Regions from separate parts of the Bacillus cereus group sp. BfR-BA-01430 genome, predicted to be linked through region 1. Evidence: riboswitches for the same ligand, from Rfam matches in the RefSeq annotation. Region 1 holds a riboswitch; each other region holds the start of a gene.

Region 1 (4,936 bases):
AATGCACATCTAATTGAAGGGGCGTATTACCGAGTAATCTAAGTAATTGCGCCTCGGTTTCTTGCTTTTTGGGCATTAAGTTCAAAATTGCAATTTTTAAAGCTCTAATATCTTGTGTTTCTGCTCGCTCCTTTGTCATGGCAAAAATATTTTCTTCTTGCAACACTTTACGAGCTGGTAAATCCTTGTCAATTATGATTGGCATGTGTTTTGCCCCCAATTAAAGCTGCATCCAAATCAGCAATAATATCAGAAACATCTTCTATACCAACTGATAAACGAATTAAATCTGACGTAACACCGGCTAAACGTTGATCTTCTTCCGTTAACTGTCTATGTGTTGTACTAGCAGGGTGAATCACACAAGTTCTTGCATCTGCGACATGTGTTACAAGCGTTGCCAATTTCACATTTGCGATAAATTCTTTCGCCGCTTCTAGTCCGCCTTTAATTCCAAACGTTAAAACTCCACTTGCACCTTTTGATAAGTATTTTTGCGCCAATGAATAGTTTTCGTTACTCTCTAATCCTGGATAATTGACCCACTCAATACGCTCATGCTTAGAAAGCCACTTTGCGATTGCAAGAGCATTTTCACTATGACGTTCCATTCTCAAATGCAACGTTTCTAAACCAATATTGCTAATATATGCATTAAATGGGCTCATACAATTTCCATAGTCCCTTAATAATTGAACACGCGCTTTCACAATATATGCCGCTTCCCTAAAATCCTGTACATAACTTACACCGTGATAACTTGGATCAGGTTCTACAAGTTCGGGATATTTTCCATTCGTCCAATCAAAATTCCCTCCATCAATTACAACGCCACCTAATGAGCTTGCATGCCCATCAATATACTTTGTTGTAGAATGAACTACAATATTTGCTCCATGCTCAAACGCCTGACATAAATATGGCGTTGCTAATGTGTTATCAACAATAAACGGTACGTCTAGTTCTGTTGCAGCACGAGAAAATTCCTTGAAGTTCAAAACGTTCATAGCTGGATTTCCAAGTGATTCTGCATAAATAAGCTTTGTTTTATCATTGGCAAGTGCCACAATTTCATCAGCGGATAAGTTCGGATTAAAGAATGTAACATCAATCCCAAGCTTACGCAAACTAACTCCAAACAAGTTAAAAGTCCCTCCATAAACGGTTGAAGAACAAAGTAAATGGTCACCACTGCTACAAATATTTAAAATAGCAAGCATAATAGCAGCCTGGCCAGAAGCTGTTGCAACAGCGCCTACACCACCCTCTAGTTCCGCTAACTTCTGCTCAAATGCTGCAATTGTCGGATTCCCAATACGTGTATAGATATACCCTTCTGCTTCTAAATTAAAAAGCGCCGCCAAATCATCTGATGTGTCGTATTTATATGTTGTACTTTGATAAAGTGGTAGAACGCGCGGCTCCCCATTCTTTGGTGTATATCCCCCTTGCACACAGATTGTTCCTTTTCCCCATGATTCGCTCATTTCTCATACTCCCTTCTTATATAAAACAAATAAAAAAACTGCTTCTTTCCTGAATGAGAAAGAAGCAGTTTAAAAACACGCTCTAAAATTCCTTCTTATCTCTCAGGATTTATTACCTGCAGGATTTGGCACAATTCCGATATTCGGCTGTTGCCAAGGCTTCATAGGGCCTGTCCCTCCACCTTTTCTTGATAAGACTATGCAATTACCAATGATTTTATAGCAATTATTTTCTAATGTCAATTTATTTACTGAATCTTTACAAAACAATATATTAACTGTTTATTTTTCTTTTCAAAAAATTAAAATTATATAACTATACTGTTTTTCATATCCTATATAACAATAACAAACAAGTATCTCTTAGTAACTACTTTATCATCACAGCTGTGCCATAACCGATTCACTCTGTCAACCCTTGCCCAGCGGTCATCTCAAAGCGCAGACCAACAATAGCATTGGCCCCTAATCTTTGTCTCTTTCTCCAAACGTCCTTTTACCATTTTCTTAGAAATCCTCTAGTATTTCTACTAGTTCTTCCTCAACAATTGACTTTAAATCTTTATTGAACAACACTTCCCGTTATGAATCCAAAAATGCCTGTAATCGTTTTTGTTGGTACTGAATCTGTAGATACCATCAACATTTTTATCCTGCTACATATATAAAAAGCAACTTTTTATTTAAATGAACATAAATTTCCAGTTTATAATAAAAAATAGATATCCTTTCAAGGGAACAATCCACTTTTTTACTTTGTACTTATTCACAACATTGATATAATGATTAAAAATGCAGTTATCATTATATCACCTGAGGGGGCTTTTACAATGACATTAAATAAAGCACTTACAATTGCTGGTTCTGACACAAGCGGTGGTGCCGGAATGCAAGCGGATTTAAAAACATTCCAAGAACTTGGTGTATACGGAATGACATCTCTTACAACAATCGTAACAATGGATCCACACAATGGCTGGGCACATAACGTATTTCCTATCCCTGTTTCTACATTAAAACCACAATTAGAAACAACAATTGAAGGTGTCGGTGTAGATGCATTAAAAACAGGTATGCTTGGATCAGTAGAGATTATCGAAATGGTTGCTGAAACAATCGAAAAACATAATCTAAAAAACGTTGTCGTAGATCCAGTTATGGTTTGTAAAGGAGCAGACGAAGCTTTACATCCTGAAACAAATGACTGCTTACGTGATGTTCTTGTACCAAAAGCATTAATTGTAACACCAAATTTATTTGAAGCATATCAATTAAGCGGTGTAAAAATTACTTCTCTTGCAGACATGAAAGAAGCAGCGAAAAAAATTCATGCTTTAGGTGCAAAATATGTACTGATTAAAGGCGGTAACAAATTAGGTACAGAAACAGCAATTGATGTATTATATGATGGTGAAACATTTGAACTTTTAGAATCAGAAAAAATTGATACAACAAATACACATGGTGCAGGTTGCACATACTCAGCAGCCATTACAGCTGAACTTGCAAAAGGTAAATCTGTAAAAGAAGCTGTAAAAGTTGCGAAGGAATTCATTACTGCGGCGATTCGTCATTCGTTTAAAATCAACGAATATGTAGGCCCAACACATCACGGTGCATATCGTAAATTTGCCGGAAAAGAACTTGTATAACGACGCAAAAATAAAGCTATCAAACGGTAGCTTTATTTTTTTCTGTTCCACGTGAAACGTAAACCGAAGAAGAAGAGCGAAACCCCGCTCTTCTTCTTAACAACATCTTGATACTTTTCCGCCTTTTGCATTAAATCTTGCTTCTTGTGCCTCTGCAAAAAATTGTTTTCGGCATAAAATGGGATCTCCAGGATGATTTTCTTTCATATGAGTGACATATGTTTCATAACTTGGAACGCCAACAAGCAAGCTAATGAATTGTTTTCTTGCTCCCCATATGTTTCCTAATTTTTTAAGCATAATTTCTCGACTCACTTTCATCTCTTGGAATATATGGTGCTTCTTTTAATGGTGTAGCTTTGTTTTGCAACACACGAATCCATATACGAATTGCAGAAATTAGAACTGCTATGACGACTAACATGAAAATTCCACAAAGTGCCGCATCAATATAATCATTGAAAATGATTTGTTTCATTTGTGCGATATTTTTTGCTGGTGCTACTATTTTTCCTTCATCTAGTGCACCTTGAAATACTTTTGCATGCGATAAAAATCCGATTTTAGGATTTTCATGGAACAGCTTTTGATAACCAGCTGTCATTGTTACAATTAGCAATCCGATTGTTGGGATAAGCGTTACCCAAACGTATAGCTTTTTACCCATTTTGAATAAAATAGTTGTTCCAAGTAATAAAGCAATTCCAGCTAGCATTTGGTTAGCAATACCGAAGAGTGGCCATAATGTATTAATGCCACCAAGAGGATCCACTACTCCCTGATATAAGAAGTAACCCCATCCTAATACGCATAATGTTGTGGCGGTCACATTTGCTACTGTGGAATCTGTTCTTGCAAACGGCTTATATACATGCCCTAATATATCTTGAATCATAAAACGGCCTATGCGTGTTCCTGCATCAATTGTCGTTAAAATAAATAGTGCTTCAAATAAAATGGCGAAGTGATACCAAAATGCCATCATCGCTGTACCGCCCAATATTTGTGAAAAGATATAAGCCATTCCGATTGCTAATGTTGGTGCACCACCTGTTCGAGATAATATCGTTTGTTCTCCTACATTTGTAGCCAGTTCTTTTAACTCATTTGGTGTAATCGCAAATCCCCATGATGAAATAACTTGTGCAGCCTGGGTTACATCTGTACCGATAAGAGCCGCTGGACTATTAATCGCAAAATAAGTTCCCGGTGTTAACACACATGCTGCAATCATTGCCATTGCTGCAACGAATGATTCCATTAACATTGCCCCATAACCAATTGGTTGTGCATGCCCTTCTCTTTCAATCATTTTTGGCGTAGTACCTGAAGAAACTAAAGCATGAAATCCTGATACCGCACCACAAGCAATTGTAATAAACAAAAATGGAAATAAGTTCCCTGAAAATACCGGGCCTGTTCCATCAATAAACTTTGAAACAGCAGGCATTTGTAATTGTGGTGCAACAATGACAATGCCAATTGCCAATCCAACGATTGTACCAATCTTCAAAAATGTACTTAAATAATCACGCGGTGCAAGCAGCATCCAAACGGGAAGTGCAGATGCGATAAAGCCATATACAATAAGCATGATAGCAATTGTTTCGCCACTAAACGTGAACATGCTTGCAAGGGTAGGATTTTCAGCTACATACTGTCCACCAATAAGGGCTAAAATAAGCAAAATAATTCCAATAACCGATCCTTCTCCCACTCTTCCTGGACGAATATAGCGCATATACACTCCCATTAAAATAGCAATTGGGATTGTTGCTGCAATCGTAAACATCCCCC
Region 2 (4,936 bases), on a different contig from region 1:
ACATGATTGTAGCGGTGGAGAACAACAACTTCTTGCATTATGTATCGCGCTATTATCAAAGCCAAGTTTATTATTATTAGATGAGCCGACAAAAGGGGTAGACCCAGCAAAAAAAGAAAAATTAGGTCGGTTGTTTCAAGCTCTGCAAAGAGAAGGAACAACGATTGTCATGGCAACACACGACATTGAATTTGCTGCAAAATATGTGGACCAGTGTATGATGTTATTTGATGGAAAGGTAATGATAAATGATGAACCAAAAGAATTTTTTAGCGGTAACTTCTTTTATACAACAGCGATTAATCGTTTTATTCGGAAAAGGTTGCCTTATGCATTAACGTGGGAGGATGTGTACGAAGCGTGTCCAAACGATATTTTACTTTTATAGTCTGTTTTTTTCTAGTCATTATTAGTACACTTCTTTTTACGTCGCTTATCATGAGTAAACATTATATGTTGTCTAGTTTTTTATTGCTCTTTTTGACAATGTTGCCATTTTATATCCGTTTTGAAAAGCGAGCTTTTGTTTCACGTGAAATTGTGATGGTAGCTGTTTTAGCGGCTATCGCGGCTGTTAGTCGTGTGCCATTTTCTATTATACCAAGTGTGCAACCAACTTCATTTGTCATCATTGTATCGGCGGTTGTGTTTGGAAGTGAAGCAGGGTTTATGATTGGCGCAACAGCAGCGATTGTATCTAATATTTTTTTAGGACAAGGTCCTTGGACACCGTGGCAAATGTTTTCGTGGGGAATGATAGGGTTTATAGCTGGATGCCTTCGTAACACATGGATGATGAAAAAGTTGCTTGGAAGAGTAATTTTTGGCTTTTTAGCAGGCTTTTTCTTTGGATGGATTATGAATGCCTGGGGACTTCTTGGTTTTATACAAGATGTGACGTGGAAATCGTTTCTTTCATATTATGCGACAAGTTTTTATTTTGATATAAGTCATGCCATTTCAAATGTGATCTTTCTTATATTATTTAGCTCTTCATGGATTAAGATTTTAATGAGATTTAAAAAGAAATATGGCATTTTGAATACGAATCGTTAGTGAATATATGAAAACATTACAGCATACTCATATAGAGTAGGGTCGCGACTTACATATTCGTTTGCCTCTTTCATACTTCTTACTATTCGTAAGAAGTATTTTTTTATCCACAAAAGTGTCAAGAAATTGATTGAATATATTCTAATTTTGATATGAGATTTTTATATAATAGGGAATGAGAAAAGTTTTCAAAGAGGAGATGCAAAAGCATATGAAGCTCGTAATTCCAAAGCAGCATGGTGCATGGGGAATGCTGCTTATTCCGTTTTTACTTAGCGTATTACTTGGTAATCCTACTATCTATCATATTCCCCTATTTATTGCTTGGTTATTTATATATTTGGCAACGTATCCATTTCTTATGTATATGAAACAGAGACGAAAAAAGGAGTTTCTATATGCCGCTTTATTATATTTTATCATTGCGGGCATATTTGGGATGATATCGTTATTATACGAATGGAAAATCGTTATGTTTATTGGTATTCTTATTCCCCTTTTTATAGTGAATATATATTTTGCTCGTCAAAAAAAGGAACGTGCATTAACGAATGATATTTGTGCTATAATCATTTTTTGTATTGGTGGTCTGATTAGCTATTATTTTTCAATGAAAACTGTTGACGCAGTTGCATTATGGATAGCAGCTGTATCCTTTCTTTATTTTTTAGGAAGTACGTTTTATGTGAAGACGATGATACGTGAAAAACATAATTTGCTCTATCGGAATCTATCTTGGGGATATCATATTATGTTACTAATTCTACTATGTATTTGGAGTCCGCTTCTTTCTCTTCTATTCCTTCCGAGTTTCGTTCGAGCCATTTTATTATATGGTAAGAAAATTTCTATTTTAAAAGTAGGGGTTTTAGAGATTTTAAATTCAGTCTATTTTTTCATAGTAGCACTACTAGTGTTACCGTATACAATGTAAAGAAGGGCCCATCTTTTAAGATGGGCTCGATTTGTTTCGGTATGGGTGAGCAGTAACACTTTTACTTCGACAATTCGTGAGAACCAAGAGATTAAGGTAAGAGTATACGTAAAAACCAGCGCCGATTGCGGTTTAACCTTATTAGTATAATTACATCTTTGCAAAGCATCGTTTACTGCTTGAAGAGATTGTTCAATTCGCTCGCAATTTTCATCTTTTTCTACTATTTATAAGCCATTTTTTAAACAATACTTTGCTTCTTGTAAGGAATGAAAAGAATCTTGAACATATCCGCGTGCATGTTTCTCCATCATCAAGTCCTTCTTTGTTGTGTATACTTGTAGCATGGACAGTTTACAAAAAACATAGTACGTATATGATTTGACATTTATAAGGGAAGTGGATATCATTGGAGGTAAAGTGAATATTTTCTTATCCAGAGAGGTGGAGGGACTGGCCCAAAGAAACCCAGCAACCGCGATGCAGGTGCTAATTCCAGCAGAACATATTTGTTCTGAAAGATAAGATGAAGAGATTAGACATAACTTCTTCTTATCGAAGAGGTTTTTTTATTATAAAAAACCATTCAATCATAAAAGAATAAGAAGAAAGGGGCTGTAAATGTACGGTGAAACTTGAGAAGTACGTAAAGCTGCGTAATGCAGTATATGAATATATGATGGAACAGGATAAAGCGATATCATTGGTGGATATTCAAGAGCATATCGAATCAAATCATGAAGGAAAATTTACAAAAAAAATGTTACACCAATTTTATTTATCAAGGCTATTAGATGAGTTGAAACTGGATGGGAAAATTACTTTAGCCGATGACGAATGTCATCATAGTGAAAAAGGCGTTTATTATAAGGCGCGAAAAGGAAGCTAGTCTCTCTTTTTTATCCCGCTATTTGAGTGAGGACTCATAATCAGTGGGGGGATGGAGAAATCCTCACTGATTATGAGCCTGCACTTTATATTATGATTTGTTCGAAAATTAAGATAATATGTAGAGTAAAAGACTGCGAAAGCAGCCTGATACAAGGGAATGGTGTTGAGTGTGTAGTGTTAAAAGTTGAATATGCCCTGAAAGAGGCCATTCATTCGGCTAAACATGAAAAGAGACACCTTTGCCGATTAGGTGCCAGTTGTGTTGTCTTATAGGCTTGCTACTTGACATGTAATAGAATATCATACAATATAAAACGAAGTCAAAAGGGAATTTAAGGAAGGACGGTTCTATGTACGCTTTTTTAATAAACGAGATGAAAAAATGGATTCCTAAGCACATTATTGATAGAGGGTGTGAATATTATGAAGAGGGATATGTAGAAGATGTAGAAGTACATAATGATAAAGTATTTGCACTTGTAAGAGGGAACTACGGAGATTATGAGGTAGTGATTCATCTTGAAGATTTTATAAGCAGTAGTTGTGAGTGCCCTTATGAAAACTATTGTAAGCATATGGCAGCAGTTGTATATGAAATTCAAAGTATTGGAGAAGAGGTGATGAGAGAGAAGTTACAAACATTTGAGAAAGAAGAGTTGATGAAAATTATACAGAGACTATTAAAGAATTCTAAAAATGTAAAGATTGTAGAGAATATGTTACAGAAAGGGAAATTTTAACTTTACTTTGGGAATGCAAGGGAAGGTTGAGTAACGATGAGTGAAGTAGAAAGAATTATGGAATGTTGTGAGCGGCAAGATGATGTATTTCGTACATATATTATTTGTTTACTTCAACTGAAACAGTATAGCGAGTATTCACAAAATGTATATCAAGAATTAAGGACTGAGTATTTAGTAAGAGGAATTTGTGAGCGCGAGGTTGATCAGCTTATAAAAGAAAGTGAAACGTTTCAAGCGTATTATCTCCCCAAAGTACTCTGTTGGGATTTTTTAAGTGAAAATCCGGCATATATAGAAAGTGCTTTAACCAGTGCGGTGAAATATGAACCGTTACAATTATCTATTGCGCAATGGAAAAGAGTGATTGCTTGTATAGAAAATGAAGTATCATATGAGTGATCAATATCTATCGTACTTCACTATATAATGTATTTTGGATATTATTTGTCTTAGCAATTTTAACTTTTTATCCGGCTCGTTTATTAAGAAAAACAGAGATGAAAGAAGAAAAGCTAGTATGAAAACTAGCTTTTTGGTATGTTCATTTAAATGAAAAGTAAGCATAAACCGATGATGGCTCCTGCGTAGAGTAGATTAATCACACAGAATCCCATAATATCGCGAGCACCTAATCCTGCAATTGCTAAGGCTGGTAATGCCCAAAATGGCTGAATTAAATTTGTCCAAGCGTCTCCCCAGGCGATGGCCATTGCCGTTTTCGCAGCGGGGACACCGAGCTCTGCACCAGCTGGAAGCATAATCGGAGCTTGTACGGCCCACTGGCCCCCTCCGGATGGAACGAAGATATTGACAATTCCTGCACTTAAAAATGTAAATAAAGGAAAAGTCGTTTCGTTAGAGATTTGAATAAAGAAATTTGAAATAGCTCCACCAAGTGAAAGTCCTTCGCTATTTGCCCCCATCATCATTCCCATAATTCCGGCATAAAACGGGAACTGTAATAAAATGCCGGAAGCGCTTTTTGTTGATTCAGAAAAAGCACGAATATATTGAATAGGTGTACGATGAAAAATAAGGCCAGCAATTAATAATATAAAAATAACGATATCGAGCGTAAGGTTAAAGCCTTTTGTATTAAAGTAATGGATCATATAAATGATTCCTAAAAGACCGATACAGATCGTAATCCAAATGCTGTTTTCCATTTTCTCAGCAAAAGTAGAAACTTCTGTTTCTTGAGCGGCTGCTTCTTCATGAAATACATTTGGATCAACAGTAACAGTATGATTCGCATCTGGATGCATCGCTCTATTGATAAGTGGCATTGTAATGAAGAAGACAATGATAGGAA
Region 3 (4,936 bases), on a different contig from region 1:
CTACATAGGAAAGGGCGTTTTCAAAATCAGTAATTAAATCGTCTACATTTTCTAATCCAACCGATAAGCGAAGTAAAGAATTAGAAATTCCTCTTTCATTGCGAGCTTCTTGCGATAATGCTGCATGGGACATTTTAGCAGGATACGATAGGATGGATTCAACAGCCCCTAAGCTTACAGCAAATACAGGTAGTTTTATTTTAGATAAAAATTGGCGCAATGCGTCTTCTGATTGTAATGAAAAGGATAAAACAGCTCCGCCAGATTTTGCTTGTGAACGTTGTATTTCATAACCGGAGTGAGATTCTAATCCCGGGTAATAGACATGTTGTATTTTGCTATGATTTTGGAAATAATGGGCGATTTTACTTGCGTTTATTGCTGAATGTTCAAGGCGTACATGCAATGTTTTCAGTCCGCGAAGTACAAGAGAGCTATCTTGAGGACTTAATATAGCCCCAAAAGCGTTTTGTAAAAAGCTAAGTTTTTGGGCGAGATTATGATCTTTTACAACAGCTAATCCAGCTGTTACATCACTATGCCCTGCGATAAATTTTGTTGCACTATGCAATACAACATCAGCTCCAAGATCCAGCGGTTTTTGAAATAGTGGTGTTAAAAATGTATTATCTACGAAAGTAAGTGCCCCAACAGATTTCGCTAACTTACAAACAGCGCGAATATCTGTTACTTTTAATAACGGATTAGATGGCGTTTCAATATAAAAAACTTTTGTATTTGCTTGTATATTTCGCTTTACGTCATCTACATTTGTCATATCGACAAATGTATGGGATATCCCATAACGCGATAGAACTTCTGTTACAATTCGGTAAGTGCCACCATATACATCTTCTGAGATGAGAACATGGTCTCCTTGTGAGAGAAGAAGAAAGGCAGTAGAAATGGCTGCAATGCCAGATGCAAAAGCAAATCCTTTTGTTCCTCCTTCAAGAAGAGCAATTATATCTTCAAGCGCTTCACGTGTAGGATTACCTGAGCGACTATAGTCGTATTTTCCAAAGGAATCTACATCAAACTGATGAAAAGTTGATGTATTGTAAATCGGAACGTTAACAGCACCGGTTTGTGCGTCATGTTTATACTTGTTATGCAGTAACAGTGTGTCTAAAGAGTAACTCATATTTTTACACCTTCTTTTGCATATTGAATTGCTTGCTGTAAGTCCTGAATTAAGTCGTCGCTATGTTCAATGCCAACGGAAAAACGAAGTAGACGATTGCATACACCTCGTGCAATTCGTATATCTGCTGGAATATCAGCATGTGTTTGTGTAGCTGGATATGTCATTAAACTTTCGACGCCACCTAAGCTTTCAGCAAATGTAATAATAGATAAAGATTGTAAGAAGGGATTGATCCATTTCTCATCGCGAAGACGAAAGGAAATCATGCCCCCTCTACCTGGATAAAATACGTCTGTTACACCGTCTTCTTCTTTTAAATAGGTCACAATTTTATTTGCATTTTCTTCATGTTGCTTCATCCGAAGTGCTAAAGTTTTCATTCCTCGTATTAATAACCATGAATCAAAAGGGTTAAGTACAGCGCCAGAAGCGTTATGGTAATGGGCAAGCTCCGCACAAAGTACATTTCCTTTTGCAACAACAAGACCGCTTAATACGTCGTTATGTCCGCCTAAATATTTTGTTGCGCTATGTAGAACGATATCAGCTCCATCAGTTAAAGGTTGCTGTATATACGGTGTATAGAAAGTATTATCTACAATGAGCAGTAAATCATGACGCTTTGCAACAGTTGCAACAGCTTGAATATCAGTTACTTGCATTAAAGGATTGGTAGGTGTTTCGATGAAAATTGCTTTTGTTTTAGAAGTAATTGCGTGTTCAATTTGCTCAATCGATTGTGTATCTACGTATCTACATCGAATATTCCACTTTTTCTCATGTTCCGAAAATAAACGATACGTTCCTCCGTATAAGTCTTCAGATACAATAAGTTCATCATCGGAGCGAAATAGAGAAAGAACAAGCAGAACAGCTGCCATTCCAGAACTACAGGCATAGCCTTGATCGCCTTTTTCTAAATCAGCAATTGCGCGTTCTACAAGACCGCGTGTAGGGTTGCCAGTTCGAGAATAATCAAAGCCAGTTGATTTTCCGATTCCTTCATGGCGATAGGCCGTTGAAAAATAAACGGGGGGATTTACCGTACCTGTACCCGCTTCACTGCGGTTTCCAATTTGAGCTAATGTTGTTTCGATTGTTGACATATCAACATTCCTCCTTTGTGAGATGAAAACTTAAGTCTATGGTAATAGGAAAATAAAAAAAGCCTTCAAAGAAGAAGGCTTTCATTCAAATAGAGTCTTCTTCTTATCTCTCAAATTACTCAATAATTTGCTGGAATTAGCACCTTATTAACAAATTTGTTAATGGTTGCTGAGGTGTCGTAGGGCCAGTCCCTCTACCTCTCTAGATAAGAATACTTTGTATGAAATTTTATTATGTGTTTAACTTTACAACAAAAGGTAAAAGAATTGCAACTTTATTTTGAATATTTTTTAATTTTTTATATTTTTATTGACTTTCCTTTTTTTGCATGCTAATTTTATTAGAAAATCAGCAAATTTTGTTAAAAGGAGAACGGATTTCCTTTTCATAACATAAATAAATAGTAAGGACAAACTCTTATTAAGAGCGGTGGAGGGAAAAGGCCCTGTGAAACCCGGCAACCTTCAAACAATACGTTTGAAACGGTGCTAATACCTGCAAAACAAGTCGTTTTGCGTGATAAGAGGTGGATTGATAAAGTCCCCCTCTTCAAGGTGAAGAGGGGGACTTTTTATATTGATAGAAAAGAGGGAGATAAGTGAAATTACTAGATTTGTTATCAAAAGGGATTGTAATTGGTGATGGAGCAATTGGTACATTACTGCATTCACACGGACTACAAAGTAGTTTTGAAGAGTTAAATATATCAGATCCAGATTTAATTGTATCGATTCATAAACAATACGTAGCTGCTGGAGCTGATGTGATCCAAACAAATACATATGGTGCAAATGAGGCGAAATTGCGTACATATGGCTTAGAAAATCAAGTTGTACAAATTAATAGAGCAGCAGTAAAGCTCGCGAAAGCAGCAGTTAAGGAGCAAAATGCGATTTTAGGAACGATTGGTGGAATGAAACATATTGGTGCCGTTACGACAACGAATATAGAGCGAGAATTTATGCTACTTGAACAGGCTGGAGCGTTAATAGAAGAAGAGGTAGATGGGCTACTGCTTGAAACATTTTATGATGAATTTGAGCTCATACATGCTATCAAAGTCCTAAGGAAACAAACAGATATTCCGATTGTTGCACAATTAGCACTTCATGAGGCTGGTACGACCCAAAATGGAAATGATGTGAATGAGATATTAGCACAACTCATACATGATGGTGCAAATGTGGTCGGCCTAAATTGTCAATTGGGACCGCTTCCTATGACGGAAGCTTTAAGAATGATCTCGATTCCGAAAGACGGTTATTTATCTGCTTATCCAAATGCTGGACTTCCAAATTATATAGAAGGACGCTATATATACGAAGGAAGTCCGGCTTACTTTGAGACGATGACACCAAAGTTTATTGAACAAGGGGTTCGTTTATTAGGAGGTTGTTGTGGTACAACACCGGCACATATTGAAAGAATGAAACGTGCAATTACCAATCAAGTACCTGTTATAGAGAAGATGGTTGTTTTAAGGCCACAAGTCATTCATGTACACTCGGAGCGCTCCCGATCGCATAGTACTCTTGCCGAGAAAGCGAAAAAACAAACGACAGTTGTCGTTGAACTAGATCCACCTAAAACATTGGATACACAGCGTTTTTTTGAAGGAGCGAAAGCATTAAAGCGAGCAGGTGCTGATGCGATTACATTAGCTGATAATTCGTTAGCTTCACCGCGCATTTCAAATATGGCGATGGGAGCGTTATTAACGAAGCACGATATACCAGTACTTACTCATTTAACGTGCCGAGATCACAATGTAATTGGATTACAATCGCATCTACTTGGATTATCAGCGCTAGGAATGGAAGAAGTACTCGCTTTAACAGGTGATCCAGCTCGGGTTGGTGATTTTCCAGGGGCTACTTCTGTATATGATGTATCGTCTATTGAGCTTATTAAGATGATTCAGGAGATGAATGATGGTCGATCCATTTTAGGGAAATCGATTGGTCCGGCAACAAGGTTTTCTGTCGGAGGGGCATTTAATCCACATGTAAGACATTTAAAAGCTGCAGTAAAGCGGATGGAAAGAAAAATTGCAGCGGGTGCTGAATATTTCTTAACGCAGCCCATTTATGATAAGGCGTTGATTTATGAAGTATACGAAGAAACGAAACATTTAGAACAACCTATTTTTATTGGAGTTATGCCTCTAGTAAGCAAACGGAATGCAGATTTTCTTCATTTTGAAGTACCGGGGATTACGCTTCCAGATCACGTGCGAGAAAGAATGGGAGAACATGAAATAGAAGCGGATGCGATTGAAGAAGGGATCGGTATTGCACAGGAGTTAATTGATGAAGCATTGAAATATTTTCATGGCATTTACCTTATTACGCCATTTTTAAAATATGAGATTACAGAACATCTTGTGAAATATGTAAAGGAAAAACAAGAAGCGAGAGAGGAAGTAAGAAATGAGACGGATTGAAGAAAGGTTGCAGCAAGAAATCTTAATATTAGATGGTGCAATGGGAACGATGATTCAACAAGCCGATTTAATAGCTGATGATTTCGGTGGTGAAGAATACGAAGGATGTAATGAATATTTAGTAAAGACAAGACCAGATCTTATTTTGAATATCCATAAGGCCTATATTGATGCCGGTGCGGATATCATTGAGACCAATACATTCGGTGCGACGAATATCGTATTAAGTGATTATAAAT

The links. Region 1 has a riboswitch for S-adenosylmethionine ahead of MR058_RS17225 (bifunctional O-acetylhomoserine aminocarboxypropyltransferase/cysteine synthase). Riboswitches for the same ligand answer to the same signal wherever they lie in the genome.
Positions count from the first base shown of each region.
Region 2: linked by a shared signal. The riboswitch ahead of MR058_RS07020 (hypothetical protein) and the one ahead of MR058_RS17225 (bifunctional O-acetylhomoserine aminocarboxypropyltransferase/cysteine synthase) in region 1 are both predicted to bind S-adenosylmethionine.
Region 3: linked by a shared signal. The riboswitch ahead of MR058_RS18165 (bifunctional homocysteine S-methyltransferase/methylenetetrahydrofolate reductase) and the one ahead of MR058_RS17225 (bifunctional O-acetylhomoserine aminocarboxypropyltransferase/cysteine synthase) in region 1 are both predicted to bind S-adenosylmethionine.

Region 1 covers NZ_JAKUEW010000011.1:85,723-90,658, reverse strand. The annotation lists gene metA (homoserine O-acetyltransferase MetA) at 1-205, opposite strand, end outside; gene MR058_RS17225 (bifunctional O-acetylhomoserine aminocarboxypropyltransferase/cysteine synthase) at 189-1,487, opposite strand; SAM riboswitch class I at 1,580-1,685, opposite strand; partial or broken gene MR058_RS23725 (heavy metal-binding domain-containing protein) at 1,891-2,133, opposite strand; gene pdxK (pyridoxine/pyridoxal/pyridoxamine kinase) at 2,318-3,139, shown strand; gene MR058_RS17215 (YbdD/YjiX family protein) at 3,236-3,439, opposite strand; gene MR058_RS17210 (carbon starvation CstA family protein) at 3,432-4,936, opposite strand, start outside.
Region 2 covers NZ_JAKUEW010000002.1:496,241-501,176, reverse strand. The annotation lists gene MR058_RS23600 (ATP-binding cassette domain-containing protein) at 1-388, shown strand, start outside; gene MR058_RS07030 (ECF transporter S component) at 361-1,056, shown strand; gene MR058_RS07025 (YwiC-like family protein) at 1,268-1,990, shown strand; partial or broken gene MR058_RS23595 (hypothetical protein) at 2,116-2,301, opposite strand; SAM riboswitch class I at 2,420-2,518, shown strand; gene MR058_RS07020 (hypothetical protein) at 2,619-2,879, shown strand; gene MR058_RS07015 (SWIM zinc finger family protein) at 3,232-3,621, shown strand; gene MR058_RS07010 (group-specific protein) at 3,658-4,023, shown strand; gene MR058_RS07005 (short-chain fatty acid transporter) at 4,170-4,936, opposite strand, start outside.
Region 3 covers NZ_JAKUEW010000013.1:16,616-21,551, reverse strand. The annotation lists gene metC (cystathionine beta-lyase) at 1-1,144, opposite strand, end outside; gene MR058_RS18170 (methionine biosynthesis PLP-dependent protein) at 1,141-2,253, opposite strand; SAM riboswitch class I at 2,354-2,466, opposite strand; SAM riboswitch class I at 2,669-2,780, shown strand; gene MR058_RS18165 (bifunctional homocysteine S-methyltransferase/methylenetetrahydrofolate reductase) at 2,853-4,697, shown strand; gene metH (methionine synthase) at 4,684-4,936, shown strand, end outside.